3 regions of the Pseudomonas sp. IzPS59 genome follow, and region 3 is predicted to be linked to each of the others. Evidence: predicted binding sites of a transcription regulator. Region 3 holds the regulator's gene; each other region holds the start of a gene.

Region 1 (4,743 bases), 660 kb from region 3:
GATCGAAGGCCTGGTGTTCAGGTTCGTCCGACAGCGAGTAAACGGTTTCCTTTGGCGAGGACAGGATGCCGCCGCCATAGATGCGTTTGCCCTGCGGGGTGTCGACCAGGCCGAACTCGATGGTCATCCAGTACAGGCGCGCCAGGTAAACGCGTTCTTCCTTGGTTGCTTGCAGGCCGAGCTTGCCGTAGGTGTGGGTGAATTCCGCGAACCACGGGTTGGTCAGCAGCGGGCAGTGGCCAAAGATCTCGTGGAAAATGTCCGGTTCTTGCAGGTAGTCCAGTTCTTCACGGGTGCGAATGAAGGTGGCCACCGGAAACTGCTTGCTGGCGAGCAATTCGAAAAAGGTCTGGAAGGGAATCAGCGCCGGGACGCGGGCGACCTGCCAACCGGTGGTCTCGCCGAGCACCTTGTTGATCTCGCCCAGTTGCGGGATGCGGTCGTGGGGCAGGCCGAGTTTTTCGATACCGTCCAGGTATTCCTGGCACGCCCGACCCTCGATCACTTTCAGCTGGCGGGTGATCAGCGTGTTCCACACCGCGTGTTCTTCGGCGGGGTAGTCGATAAAACCTTGCGCATCGGGCTCGCGGGCCACGTATTGCGTCTGCTTCATACTGCTCTCCTGCGAGGGGAATTCGTTCTTGTTATGTCCTGCTATGGACTGAGAAATACCCCAGAGCGTGCCGTGTTGCAGCAGGTTGAAGAACCGTCGGGTAGGAAAAGTCTCTTTAAATCGTAAAATTATCGTTACGCTTTGTGCGATAAGTCGTGATTGCGGTGATTCGCGGGTTTGAAACGACCTGTGTCTGTCACATAATCTTGACGACTATCTTGTGGGCGGCACAGAAAAATCCGCCCCTTTACCTGTTTCGGTCCTTTATATGCGTATCAAAGTCCACTGCCAGAACCGCATCGGCATCCTGCGCGACATTCTCAATCTGCTGGTGGAGTACGGGATCAACGTCGCCCGCGGCGAGGTCGGCGGTGAGCACGGCAACGCGATCTATCTGCATTGCCCGAACCTGATCAACCTGCAGTTCCAGGCGTTGCGGCCGAAGTTCGAAGCCATCGCCGGGGTGTTTGGTGTGAAGCGGGTAGGGCTGATGCCCAGCGAACGCCGGCACATGGAGCTGAATGCATTGCTCGGTGCGCTGGAGTTTCCGGTGCTGTCGATTGACATGGGCGGCTCCATTGTTGCGGCGAACCGGGCGGCGGCGCAGTTGCTCGGCGTGCGGGTGGACGAGGTGCCGGGGATTCCGCTGTCGCGTTACGCCGAGGATTTCGACCTGCCGGAACTGGTGCGCGCCAACAAGTCGCGAATCAACGGCATGCGGGTCAAGGTCAAGGGCGACATCTTTCTGGCCGACATCGCTCCCCTCCAGTCGGAGCACGATGACAGCGAGGCCATGGCCGGTGCGGTATTGACGCTGCACCGGGCGGACCGGGTCGGCGAGCGCATCTATAACGTGCGCAAGCAGGAGTTGCGTGGCTTCGACAGCATTTTTCAGAGCTCGAAAGTGATGGCGGCGGTGGTGCGCGAAGCCCGGCGCATGGCGCCACTGGATGCGCCGCTATTGATAGAAGGCGAAACCGGCACCGGCAAGGAGTTGCTGGCGCGGGCCTGTCACCTGGCGAGCCCGCGCGGCCAGTCGCCGTTGATGGCGCTCAACTGTGCGGGGCTGCCGGAGTCGATGGCCGAGACCGAGCTGTTCGGCTACGGCCCCGGTGCCTTCGAGGGTGCGCGGGCGGAAGGCAAGCTCGGGCTGCTGGAACTGACGGCGGGCGGCACGCTGTTCCTCGATGGTGTCGGCGAAATGAGCCCGCGCTTGCAGGTGAAATTGCTGCGCTTCCTGCAGGATGGTTGCTTCCGGCGGGTGGGCAGTGATGAAGAGGTTTATCTGGATGTGCGGGTCATCTGCGCCACTCAGGTGGATCTGTCGGAGCTGTGTGCGAGGGGGGAATTCCGCCAGGATTTGTATCACCGCCTCAACGTGCTTTCCCTGCACATTCCGCCATTGCGCGAATGCCTCGACGGTTTGACGCCGCTGGTGGAGCACTTCCTCGATCAGGCCAGCCGGCAGATCGGTTGCCCGCTGCCGAAACTGGCACCAGCGGCGATGGACCGGCTCAGCCACTACCACTGGCCGGGCAACGTGCGGCAACTTGAGAACGTGCTGTTTCAGGCGGTTTCGCTGTGCGATGGCGGGACGGTCAAGGCCGAGCATATTCGTCTGCCGGACTATGGTGTGCGTCAGCCGCTTGGCGATTTCTCCCTCGAAGGCGGGCTGGACGAGATTGTCGGGCGCTTCGAGAAAGCGGTGCTGGAGCGTTTGTATTCCGAGCACCCGAGCAGTCGGCAACTGGGTAAGCGGCTTGGGGTTTCCCATACGACCATTGCCAACAAGTTGCGTGAATACGAAGTCGGCAAAGACGCGTCCGAGTGATCCCGACCGGCCTGGTTGATTGCCGCGAAGCGGCATGACACCGCCGGTTTTTCGTCTTCGATACATTTCCTTCTTTCCCGCAAAACCCCTCAAGTCCTTTGTTTATCGGCTTCCTGGCTGTCAGAAAAAAGTTGGTCTGCAAATTGCTTGTGGCTCAGCAGTACAGCGGTGGGCGGCAAACGTCCGGCATGCAGAGGAAAGAGTGTGGACAAGTACCTTTATGTGGCAATGACCGGCGCCAGCCAGAACGCACTGGCGCAAAAGGCTCATGCCAACAACCTGGCGAACATCTCCACCAATGGTTTTCAGCGCGACCTGGAGCAGGCGCGTTCGATGCCGGTGTTCGGTGACAGCTTTCCGGCGCGTGCGTTTGCCATGAGCGAACGGCCTGCCACCGATTTCACTCCGGGCTCCCTGGTGCAGACCGGGCGTGACCTCGACGTGGCCGTCAGCGGCAACGGCTTCATTGCCGTGCAGAACCCCAACGGCGGCGAAAGCTACGTGCGCACCGGCAGCCTGAATATCGACGCCCTTGGCGTGCTGCGTGCCGGCAACGGCATGCCGGTGCTGGGCAATGGCGGTCCGATTGCCATTCCGCCGGAGCAGCAAGTGGAAGTCGGCGAAGACGGCACCATCAGTATCCGTGCGATGGGCGAAGGCCCGCGCGTCATGGCCGAAGTCGACCGGATCAAACTGGTCAACCCGGACATCAAGAACATGAACAAGGGCCTGGACGGTTCGATCTACACCAAGGACGGCCAACCTGCGCCGGCCGATGCCAACGTCAAGCTGGTGTCGGGTTTCCTGGAGTCGAGCAACGTCAATGCCGTGGAAGAGATGACCTCGGTGCTGGCCCTGGCCAAGCAGTTCGAGTTGCACGTCAAGATGATGAACACCGCCAAAGACGACGACCAGGCCATGGCTCGGGTCTTGCAGATCAGCTAATTATCAGAACGTCGCGCCGTAAAACAGGCGCACGAGGAGAATCGAATGCTTCCGGCTCTATGGGTTGCCAAAACCGGTCTGTCCGCCCAGGACACCAACCTGACCACCATTTCCAACAACCTGGCCAACGTGTCGACCACGGGTTTCAAACGTGACCGCGCCGAGTTCCAGGACCTGCTGTATCAGATCAAGCGTCAGCCAGGCGCCCAGTCGACCCAGGACAGCGAACTGCCGTCGGGTCTGCAAGTGGGTACCGGTGTGCGCATCGTCGGCACCCAGAAAAACTTCACCGCCGGCAGCCTGCAAACCACCGAGCAGCCGCTGGACATGGCCATCGACGGCCGTGGTTTCTTCCAGATCCTGCAGCCGGACGGCACCACGTCCTACACCCGTGACGGTACTTTCCACCTCGACTCCAATGGCCAGATCGTCAACGCCAGCGGTTTCGCGCTGGAGCCGGCGATTGTCATCCCGAACAACGCCCAGACCTTCACTGTCGGCCGTGACGGCACCGTGTCGATCACCGTTGCCGGCAACGCCGCGTCCCAAGTGATCGGTAACCTGCAGACCGCCGACTTCATCAACCCGGCCGGCCTGCAGGCCGTGGGCAACAACCTGTTCCTGGAAACCGCCGCTTCCGGCGCGCCGCAAGTCGGTACTCCGGGCCTGAACGGTTTCGGCACCACCCTGCAGAACACCCTGGAAACCTCCAACGTCAGCACCGTGGAAGAGATGGTCAACATGATCACCACCCAGCGCGCTTACGAGATGAACTCCAAGGTGATCTCCACCGCCGACCAGATGCTCTCGTTCGTAACGCAGAATCTGTAATCAAGTCTATGAGGCGGCCATGATGCCGCCTGCAACACCGTGAGGTAAGGGTCATGAAACGCTTCGTATCTGTTCTGGCATTGGGTGGGGTCGTCTCGCTCGCGGGCTGCGTCGCTCCGACGCCCAAGCCCAATGACCCTTACTACGCCCCGGTATTGCCGCGTACGCCGTTGCCGGCGGCCGCCAACAACGGCTCGATCTATCAGGCCGGTTTCGAACAGAACCTGTACAGCGACCGCAAGGCGTTCCGGGTCGGTGACATCATCACCATCACCCTGAACGAGAAGACCCAGGCCAGCAAGAACGCCAACTCGCAAGTGGCCAAGAACAGCAAGACCGGCATCGGCCTGACTTCGCTGTTCGGCGGCAGTGGCACCACCAACAATCCGTTGGGCGGTAACGATCTGAGCCTGGACGTCGGCTACAGCGGCGACCGCGCGACCAAGGGTGACAGCAAGGCGGCCCAGGGCAACACCCTGACCGGCTCGATCACCGTGACCGTCGCCGACGTGTTGCCGAACGG
Region 2 (4,743 bases), 920 kb from region 3:
GGCACATCGGCGCGCAACAGCAGCAACTCGGCGACGTGCCGGGCGCCGGGCGCGTCGCGGTAGATTTCGGTGTAAGCCTCGAACGAGGACAAGGCCCGCAACAAGGCGCTCCACTGGTAATAGGCGTGGGCGGTGCCGTCGCTGACCGCTTCGGCCTGATCGCCGGCCATTTCGTAACGGGCGTCAAGCAGGCGCAAAGTGTTGTCCGCCCGTTCGATGAACGTACCCAGGCGAATGAAGCGGAACGCGTCGTTGCGCATGATGGTGCCGTAGGACGCGCCACGGAACAGGTGCGAACGCTCCTTGATCCACTCGCAGAATCGGCTCATGCCATAACGGCTGAGGCCCTGATTGGCGATCCCGCGAATCTCCAGCCAGGTGGCGTTGATGTTCTCCCACATGTCGGCGGTGATCCGCCCACGCACCGCATGGGCACTGGCCCGCGCCGCACCGAGACAGCTGTAGATGCTCGCCGGGTTGGCGGCGTCGAGGGCGAAGAAATGCAGCAATCGCTCGGCATGCAGCTCGCCGTGGCGTTCCAGGTAATCGTCCAGGGTGCCGGTGATCATCAGCGGCATCGCCAGTTCGTGCAGACCGTCGCCACGGCCGTCCTGCGGCATCAGCGACAGCGAATAGCTCACATCCAGCATGCGGGCGAGGTTTTCCGCCCGCTCCAGGTAACGCGACATCCAGTACAGATCCGAGGCAGTTCTACTTAACATGGCAGGCTTCCTTCAATCCTCGACCACCCAGGTGTCCTTGGTTCCGCCGCCCTGGGATGAGTTCACCACCAGAGAGCCTTCACGCAGGGCGACACGGGTCAAACCGCCGGGCACGACCCGGGTTTCGCGACCGGACAATACGAACGGGCGCAGGTCGATATGGCGCGGCGCAATGCCGTTTTCGACAAAGGTCGGACAGGTCGACAGCGACAGCGTCGGTTGCGCGATGTACGCGTGGGGCTTGGCCTTGATCCGCTCGCGGAACACATCGATTTCCGCAGTCGTCGCTGCCGGCCCCACGAGCATTCCGTAACCGCCGGAGCCTTGGGTTTCCTTGACCACCAGATCCGGAAGATTGGCCAGCACATGGGAAAGTTCAGACGGATTGCGGCATTGCCACGTCGGCACGTTCTTCAGGATCGGCTCTTCATCGAGGTAGAAACGGATCATTTCGGTGACGAACGGATACACCGACTTGTCATCCGCCACCCCGGTGCCGATGGCATTGGCCAGCACCACGTTGCCGGAACGATAGGACGACAGCAGCCCCGGCACGCCGAGCATCGAATCCGGGCGGAACGCCAATGGATCAAGAAACGCGTCGTCGAGCCGGCGGTAGATCACGTCCACCGCTTTCGGGCCGTCGGTGGTGCGCATGAAGACCTTGTCGTCGCGCACGAACAGATCGGCGCCCTCGACCAGCTCCACGCCCATTTCCCGCGCCAGAAACGCATGCTCGAAAAACGCGCTGTTGAACCGCCCCGGTGTCAGCACCACCACACTCGGGTCGTCGATCGGACTTGAGCTTTTCAGGGTGTCGAGCAGAAGGTTCGGGTAATGGTCGATCGGAGCGATGCGCTGGGCCGCGAACAGCTCGGGGAACAGGCGCATCATCATCTTGCGGTCTTCGAGCATGTAGCTCACGCCGCTGGGCGTGCGCAGATTGTCCTCGAGCACGTAATAGGTGCCGTCGCCGTCGCGCACCAGATCGACGCCGGAGATGTGCGAATAGATATCGCGGTGCAGATCCAGGCCCTGCATTGCCAACTGGTATTGCTCGTTGGCCAGCACCTGCTCGGCGGGGATGATCCCGGCCTTGATGATTCGTTGCTCGTGGTAAAGGTCGGCGAGGAACATGTTCAACGCCTTGACCCGCTGGATGCAGCCGCACTCGACGATCCGCCATTCGCTGGCGGGAATGCTGCGCGGAATGGTGTCGAAGGGAATCAGGCGTTCTGTCCCTTGCTCGTCCCCGTAGAGCGTGAAAGTGATCCCGGCACGATGGAACAGCAGATCGGCCTCGCGTCGCCGCTGGGCCAGCAGTTCGTCAGGCGTGTCCGCCAGCCAGCGGGCAAACTCCCGGTAATGCGGGCGGACCTGGCCGCCGGCATCGTACATTTCATCAAAATAGGTGCGGATCATGCCGTACTCCTTGTCACCCCGGACCTACAGGCCTTCGCAAGGCCCGTGCCATCGGCATAAACGCTTTGATTTCAATCGGTTGGATATTCACGCCACACGCACCGCACCATTCCTGTGCGGCAAATGCCCCAACCTGATCGCCCCCGCTTCATTGCGACGCAGTCCTGTCGCCTATCACCAGCATAGTCAGAGTTGATTTCACTGCCCGGCGCCGGCTGCGGATAATCCGCACATCCGCTGCAAAACGTCCCTGACGAAGCACGCAGCCCAACTGACATGGCTTGCCCCGGCAGCCCTCCCGGCCGTAACCCTGACCGGTTTCCTCTCCTTCCGGTCTTCCCTTTCAGCCACCTCTCCTGGTGGCTTTTTTTTGCGCCGGATTCTTGTTTCAGGGTTTTGCCGTGCATTGTTCAAGGTGCAGAAACGACAACGGCCGACCCGAAGGTCAGCCGTTGCTCGACGTGTTGCGAGGGTGATCAGTTCAAACGATGACGGTTGCGCACCTCCTGCTTCACGCCCCAGCCTTCGATGATGCCGCCCAGAGGCTCGACCACTGCCGAAAAGCCCTGTTCGAAATCGCCGATGTCGTCGTAGGTTGCGTACATCACCTTGCTCAATTCCAGGGACCACGCGCCGTCGTCGCGCGCACTGACCTGGGCATTGATGGATTCACCGCGAAACTTGCCTGCCGCCCTGCGCGCCCGCTCCTCGTCCGGGAAAATGGCGTAGAACTCGATGGGATGGAATCGGGAAAAATCAAAACCGCCTTCTTTCATGCGGCGCAGCACGTTGCTGCTGATGTCTTCTTGATAGGCTGTGCTCATGAACGTCCCCCTCGCATAGATGGATAGACTTTCCGTATTCCCTGCGCATGGCCGAACGGCTCAGGCGTTACGGCAACCGTGTTGCCGACGGGAAACAAGCATGTAGCTGACAAGACCAGACCTTAGCGATCCGTTCGCTGATCTCGCTTGCAGAGTAGCCCCAAGATAGAGCCGCTGCCAAGGCCTGGTGCGTTACTGACAAGAAGATTTTCAGATGGGTGTGATGCTGCGGATTTCAATGCTGTTCTGGGTTTTCAGGCTTTTGGCGCCTGCATCGGAGGTGCGCCCTTCCAGATCGTTCAGATCCAGTGCGGCGGCGACAGGAAGGAGTCGTTCCTTGATCAGTCGTGCGGCCTCATCATCGCTGGGGCATTCCGCACGCTCGAAGACTTCATCGACAATTTCACCGTGATCATCCACGAAAGTGACTTTCCACTTTTGCATTGGAGCCTCCTCGAACAAACCCGCAAATGGGCTTACATCTATCTCGACTTTTGTCAGGATTGATCGTTCAAAAGCTTTACACCGATGAAACATGAAAAACCTTTCATCTACGGGAGCGAATCGCCCCGCTCCCGCAGATGACGACCGATTGATCAGTCGTTGCTTGGCTTGTTCACCGCTTGCAGCACGTATTGCGGCAAGGCGAAGGCGCCGATGTGGATTTCCGGGTTGTAGTAACGGGTGACGATGCCGCTGCCGATGAAGCGCTGTTGCAGGACTTCACGGCTCAGCTTGCGGTAGGCCGGGTTGGTCGAGCCCCAGGCGAAGGTCATCGAACCGCCGATGTAGGTCGGCACGGCCGCCTGGTAGAAGTGCCAGTCCGGGAACAGGCTGCGCAGGCGACCGGCGGTGGTCTTCACTTCGTCGATCTGCATGAACGGCGTGCCGTTCTGGGTCACGAGGATGCCGCCCTCGTTCAGGCAGCGGTGGCAGGCCTGATAGAAGTTTTCCGAGAACAGCACTTCGCCCGGGCCGATCGGGTCGGTGGAGTCGGAAATGATCACGTCGAATTTTTCAGTGGTGGTGGCGACGAAACGCATGCCGTCGTCGATCACCAGGTTCAGACGTGGATCGTCGTAGGCGCCCTTGGAGTGGTTCGGCAGGAACTCCTTGCACATGTCGACCACGGTGCCGTCGATCTCGACCATGGTGATGTGCTCGACGCTGGCGTGCTTGGTCACTTCGCGCAGCATGCCGCCGTCGCCGCCGCCGATGATCAGCACGCGCTTGGCGGTGCCATGGGCGAGGATCGGCACATGGGTGAGCATTTCGTGATAGATGAATTCATCGGCTTCGGTGGTCTGGATCACGCCGTCCAGCGCCATCACCCGGCCCATGCGCGGGTTCTGGAAGATCACCAGATGCTGGTGCTCGGTGCGCACTTCGTGCAGCAGTTTTTCCATGCGAAAACGCTGGCCGTAGCCTTCGTAGAGGGTTTCCAGGTATTCGCTGGTCTTGGTGACGGTCATGGTGAAGTGCTCCGATGAATGCGCGGGCGCCAATCGTCAGGTTCGATTGCCCGGGAAAGGCGCGCATTCTACGTTGCCGAAGATGACAGGTCGAACCTCAGTTCATCGGCCCCGCGCAATCCATGGTGCGAACGGTCAGATCCGCACATTGCCCCGCGGCCCGGCAATCGCCCAGATGATCAGGCCCAATACCGGCAGGAGGATGATCAACAGCACCCAGAGGATTTTCATCCCGGTCTCGGCGCCGCTTTTCAGCACGTTGATGATTGCCCAGATGTCGAGGGCAAGGATGATCAGGCCGAT
Region 3 (4,743 bases):
GCGCCCAGGGCAGCCTCGATGCCGCCAACAACGCGTACCTGTGAGTCAAACCATGTTTAGCAAAAAGTTTCGCAACATCCTGCTGTTCGGTTGCATCGCCGCCATTTTCGGCGCGGTCGGCTACTGGAACATCAGCCCGGAGCGCTTCCTCGACAAGCCTCCTGTCTCGGCAGAAGAGAGCCCGATCGACTGGTACGCGACCAACACCCACACCTTGCAATACCTGGAAGACGGCAAGGTGCAGTACGAAATGACCTCCGACAAGGCCGAGCACGTCAAGGCGACCGACATTACACTGGTCACCAAGCCCGACCTGAACATGTTTCGCGGCACCGAATTCCCGTGGCACGTGACCAGCGAGCGCGGTGAAGTGAATTCCGGCGGCACCGAGGTCGAACTGATCGACTCTGTTCGCGTCAAGCGCACCGATGAAAAGAACCGCGACACCCTGATCACCAGCACCCGAATGACGGTGTTCCCTCAGCAGCAATATGCGCAGACCCAGCAACCCGTTAGAATCGACGGCGCTGGCGGTGTATCGACCGGCGTGGGAATGAAAGCGTATTTGAAGGAAAGCAGGATACACCTGCTATCGAACGTAAGAGGACAGTATGAGGCTCGTTAAAACCCTCCCTATTTTGCTCAGTCTGGGCGCAGCACTGGGAAGCGTGAGCGCCTGGGCTCTGCCGAACGATCAGGAGCAGCCAATCCGCATTCAGGCCGACGATGCCCAGCTGGACGACAAGAATGGCGTTGCCACTTACAAGGGCGCCGTGATCATCACCCAGGGTTCGATGATCGTCAAAGGCGACACCGTAACGCTGACGCGCAACCCGGCCGGCGAGATCGACGTGGTGACTTCGGTAGGCAACCTGGCCTATTTCGAACAACTGCAAACCGCTGGCGACACCAAACCCGTCCAGGGCTGGGGCGTGACCATTCAGTACCACGCGCAGCAAAACCGCGTCGTACTGATCGACAAGGCCAAGGTCGTCGACAAGGACAACAACACCACTCAGGGCGAGAAGATCGTCTATGACACGGTGAAAAAACTCGCCAGCGCCGGTCGCGCTACCGGCAACAAGGTCACCGAAGCGCGTCCGCGCATCGACATGGTGATCCAGCCGAAGAAGAAAACCGACGAGAAAACCCAGTAATGGCAACCCTGAAAGCTCAGCACCTGGCCAAGGCCTATAAAAGCCGCCAGGTCGTGCGTGACGTCAGCCTGTCGATCGACAGCGGCCAGATCGTGGGCCTGCTCGGCCCCAACGGCGCCGGCAAGACCACCTGCTTCTACATGATCGTCGGCCTGGTGCAGGCCGATCAGGGCCGTGTGCTGATCGACGACCTGGACGTCAGCCACCAGCCGATGCACGGCCGCGCCAAGGCCGGTATCGGCTATCTGCCGCAGGAAGCCTCGATCTTCCGCAAACTGTCGGTAGCCGACAACATCATGGCCATCCTCGAAACCCGCCAGGAGCTCGACAAGGCCGGCCGTCGCAAGGAGCTGGAGAGCCTGCTGCAGGAATTCCACATCAGCCATATCCGCGATAACCTCGGCATGAGCCTGTCCGGTGGCGAGCGTCGCCGGGTGGAAATCGCCCGCGCACTGGCCACCGCACCGAAATTCATCCTGCTCGACGAACCGTTCGCCGGTGTCGACCCGATCTCCGTGGGCGACATCAAGCAGATCATTCACCATCTCAAGGCCAAGGGCATCGGTGTGCTGATCACCGACCACAACGTCCGCGAGACGCTGGATATCTGCGAAACGGCCTACATCGTCAATGACGGCCAACTGATCGCCGAAGGCGACTCCGCGACCATCCTCGCCAACGATCTGGTGAAGGAAGTGTATCTGGGTCACGAGTTCCGCCTGTAAGCGCGACAGCATTCGACCAGCCGTCCGGGTGCTGTAACGTTGAAGCGCATTTTTATACGCTTTTATTGTTACAGCGCTCTAGGCAAACACGACAGTTTCAGGCATATAATTTGCTTATGTTTGGCGCCTCGGCGCCCTGTAGTGGATGGCGCATAGCGCCGGCGAATAAGGTGTTAAGCCCCTGCCATGAAACCATCGCTAGTCTTGAGAATGGGCCAGCAGCTGACGATGACACCGCAGCTGCAACAGGCCATCCGCCTGCTCCAATTGTCGACCCTGGATCTGCAACAGGAAATTCAGGAGGCTCTGGAATCCAACCCGATGCTCGAACGCCAGGAAGACGGCGACGACTTCGACAATTCCGACCCGCTGGCCGACAACGCCGAACAGAAGCCCAATACCGAGATCCAGGAACCTTCCTACCAGGAAACCGCGCCGACGGTCGACAATCTCGAGGACGGCGAATGGAACGAGCGAATCCCCAACGAACTGCCTGTCGACACCGCCTGGGAAGACGTCTACCAGACCAGCGCCAGCAGCCTGCCGAGCAACGATGACGACGAGTGGGATTTCACCACCCGCACTTCCGCCGGTGAAAGCCTGCAAAGCCACCTGCTGTGGCAGTTGAACCTGGCGCCGATGTCCGACACCGATCGCCTGATTGCCGTCACCCTGATCGATTGCATCAACAATCAGGGCTACCTCGACGAAACCCTCGAAGAAATTCTCGACGCCTTCGATCCGGAGCTCGACATCGAGCTGGACGAGATCGAAGCGGTCCTGCACCGCATCCAGCAATTCGAACCCGCCGGCATTGGCGCACGCAACCTGGGCGAATGCCTGCTGCTGCAATTGCGCCAGCTGTCGGCCAAGACTCCTTGGCTGGCCGAAGCCAAGCGCCTGGTCACCGATTACATCGACCTGCTCGGCAGCCGCGACTACAGCCAGCTGATGCGCCGCATGAAGCTCAAGGAAGATGAACTGCGCCAGGTCATCGAACTGGTCCAGAGCCTCAACCCGCGCCCCGGCTCACAGATCGAATCCACCGAAGCCGAATACGTGGTGCCTGACGTGATCGTGCGCAAGGACAACGAGCGCTGGCTGGTCGAGTTGAACCAGGAGTCGGTGCCGCGCCTGCGGGTCAACGCCCAGTACGCCGGTTTCGTCCGTCGCGCCGACACCAGCGCCGACAATACCTTCATGCGCAATCAGTTGCAGGAAGCCCGCTGGTTCATCAAGAGCCTGCAGAGCCGCAACGAAACCCTTATGAAAGTGGCCACCCAGATCGTCGAGCATCAGCGCGGCTTCCTGGAATACGGCGACGAAGCGATGAAGCCACTCGTGCTGCATGACATCGCCGAGGCAGTCGGCATGCACGAGTCGACGATTTCCCGGGTGACCACGCAGAAATTCATGCATACCCCCCGGGGCATATATGAACTGAAATACTTTTTCTCCAGCCACGTCAGCACCTCCGAAGGCGGCGAATGCTCATCCACGGCGATCCGCGCGATCATCAAGAAACTGGTCGCCGCGGAAAATCAGAAAAAGCCGTTGAGTGACAGCAAGATCGCTGGTTTACTGGAGGCACAAGGCATTCAGGTGGCTCGCCGCACCGTCGCCAAGTACCGCGAATCCCTCGGGATCGCGCCTTCGAGCGAACGCAAGCGGTTGATGTAAGCCACGTTACAGCGTTCCAGTGGCAGGCTCTTCGGCCTGCCGCTTTATGCACTGGCAACGAAGGAGAAGCTGTATGCAAGTCAACATCAGTGGACACCAACTGGAAGTTACCCAACCTCTCCGTGAATACGTTGAGCAGAAGCTCAAGAGGCTTGAGGGACATTTCGACAAGATCACCAACGTGCAAGTCACGATGTGCGTCGAAAAGCTGAAACAGAAAATCGAAGCCACGCTGCATATTCCCGGCAACGAGGTCGTCGCAAACGCGGAACATACCGACATGTACGCAGCGATCGACGCGCTGACCGACAAGCTTGATAAACAACTCAAAAAGCATAAGGAAAAGACCCAGAGCCTGCTTCAGGGCGCTACCGGTCGATAACCCCCACCCCCATGATCCGACTTGAAAGCATCCTGACCCCCGGCCGTTCCCTGGTGAACGTGCCGGGCGGCAGTAAAAAGAAAGCCCTCGAACAAATTGCCAACCTGATCGCCCGGGAAAAACCGGATCTGGAGATGCAAGATGTCTTCGAGGCGCTGATTGCCCGTGAAAAACTCGGTTCGACCGGTTTTGGCAACGGCATCGCCATTCCCCATTGCCGCCTCAAGGGCTGTGAATCGCCCATCAGCGCCTTGATGCACCTTGAAGCACCTATCGATTTCGATGCCATCGATGGCGCGCCGGTGGACCTGCTGTTCGTGCTGCTGGTCCCGGAAGCTGCCACCGATGCACACCTGGAACTGCTGCGCCAGATCGCCAGCATGCTCGATCGCAAGGAAGTACGCGAAAAGCTGCGTCGCGCCACCACCAACGAAGCCTTGTATCAGGTTGTCCTGGACGAGCAAAACGGGCACTAAACATGCGCTTGATCATCGTCAGTGGCCGCTCCGGCTCGGGCAAAAGCACGGCCCTGGATGTCCTTGAGGACAACGGCTACTACTGCATCGACAATCTGCCGGCGGGCCTGCTGCCGGAGCTGGCGGAACGCGCACTGATTCATACGGAACTGTCTCAGCCACTGGTCGCGGTATCGATCGATGCGCGCAACCTGCCAAGCCACCTTTCGCGTTTTCCGGAGTTGCTTGAGGAAGTCCGCAGCCGACATATCCAGTGCGACGTCCTGTATCTGGATGCCGATGAAGAAACCCTGCTCAAGCGCTTCTCGGAAACCCGTCGTCGT

Evidence for each region. The regulator sigma-54, encoded in region 3, starts transcription at its own class of promoters, with help from an activator protein. The targets are predictions, from matches to a motif close to ANTGGCATNNANNTTGCTNT.
Region 1: IF189_RS07790 (flagellar basal body rod protein FlgF) is a predicted target of sigma-54. The motif match lies at 2,575-2,594, and genes of this name have one in related genera.
Region 2: IF189_RS09000 (circularly permuted type 2 ATP-grasp protein) is a predicted target of sigma-54. The motif match lies at 2,178-2,197, and genes of this name have one in related genera.

The regions. Positions count from the first base shown of each region.
Region 1 covers NZ_CP062251.1:1,717,244-1,721,986, forward strand. The annotation lists gene phhA (phenylalanine 4-monooxygenase) at 1-613, opposite strand, end outside; gene IF189_RS07785 (sigma-54-dependent transcriptional regulator) at 882-2,444, shown strand; gene IF189_RS07790 (flagellar basal body rod protein FlgF) at 2,649-3,389, shown strand; gene flgG (flagellar basal-body rod protein FlgG) at 3,435-4,220, shown strand; gene flgH (flagellar basal body L-ring protein FlgH) at 4,274-4,743, shown strand, end outside.
Region 2 covers NZ_CP062251.1:1,971,254-1,975,996, reverse strand. The annotation lists gene IF189_RS09005 (alpha-E domain-containing protein) at 1-722, opposite strand, end outside; gene IF189_RS09000 (circularly permuted type 2 ATP-grasp protein) at 735-2,144, opposite strand; gene IF189_RS08995 (ribonuclease E inhibitor RraB) at 2,621-2,968, opposite strand; gene IF189_RS08990 (hypothetical protein) at 3,179-3,412, opposite strand; gene speE (polyamine aminopropyltransferase) at 3,565-4,440, opposite strand; gene IF189_RS08980 (PLDc N-terminal domain-containing protein) at 4,576-4,743, opposite strand, start outside.
Region 3 covers NZ_CP062251.1:1,052,555-1,057,297, reverse strand. The annotation lists gene IF189_RS04570 (KdsC family phosphatase) at 1-44, shown strand, start outside; gene lptC (LPS export ABC transporter periplasmic protein LptC) at 53-625, shown strand; gene lptA (lipopolysaccharide transport periplasmic protein LptA) at 612-1,157, shown strand; gene lptB (LPS export ABC transporter ATP-binding protein) at 1,157-1,882, shown strand; gene IF189_RS04550 (RNA polymerase factor sigma-54) at 2,069-3,562, shown strand; gene hpf (ribosome hibernation-promoting factor, HPF/YfiA family) at 3,636-3,944, shown strand; gene ptsN (PTS IIA-like nitrogen regulatory protein PtsN) at 3,956-4,420, shown strand; gene rapZ (RNase adapter RapZ) at 4,423-4,743, shown strand, end outside.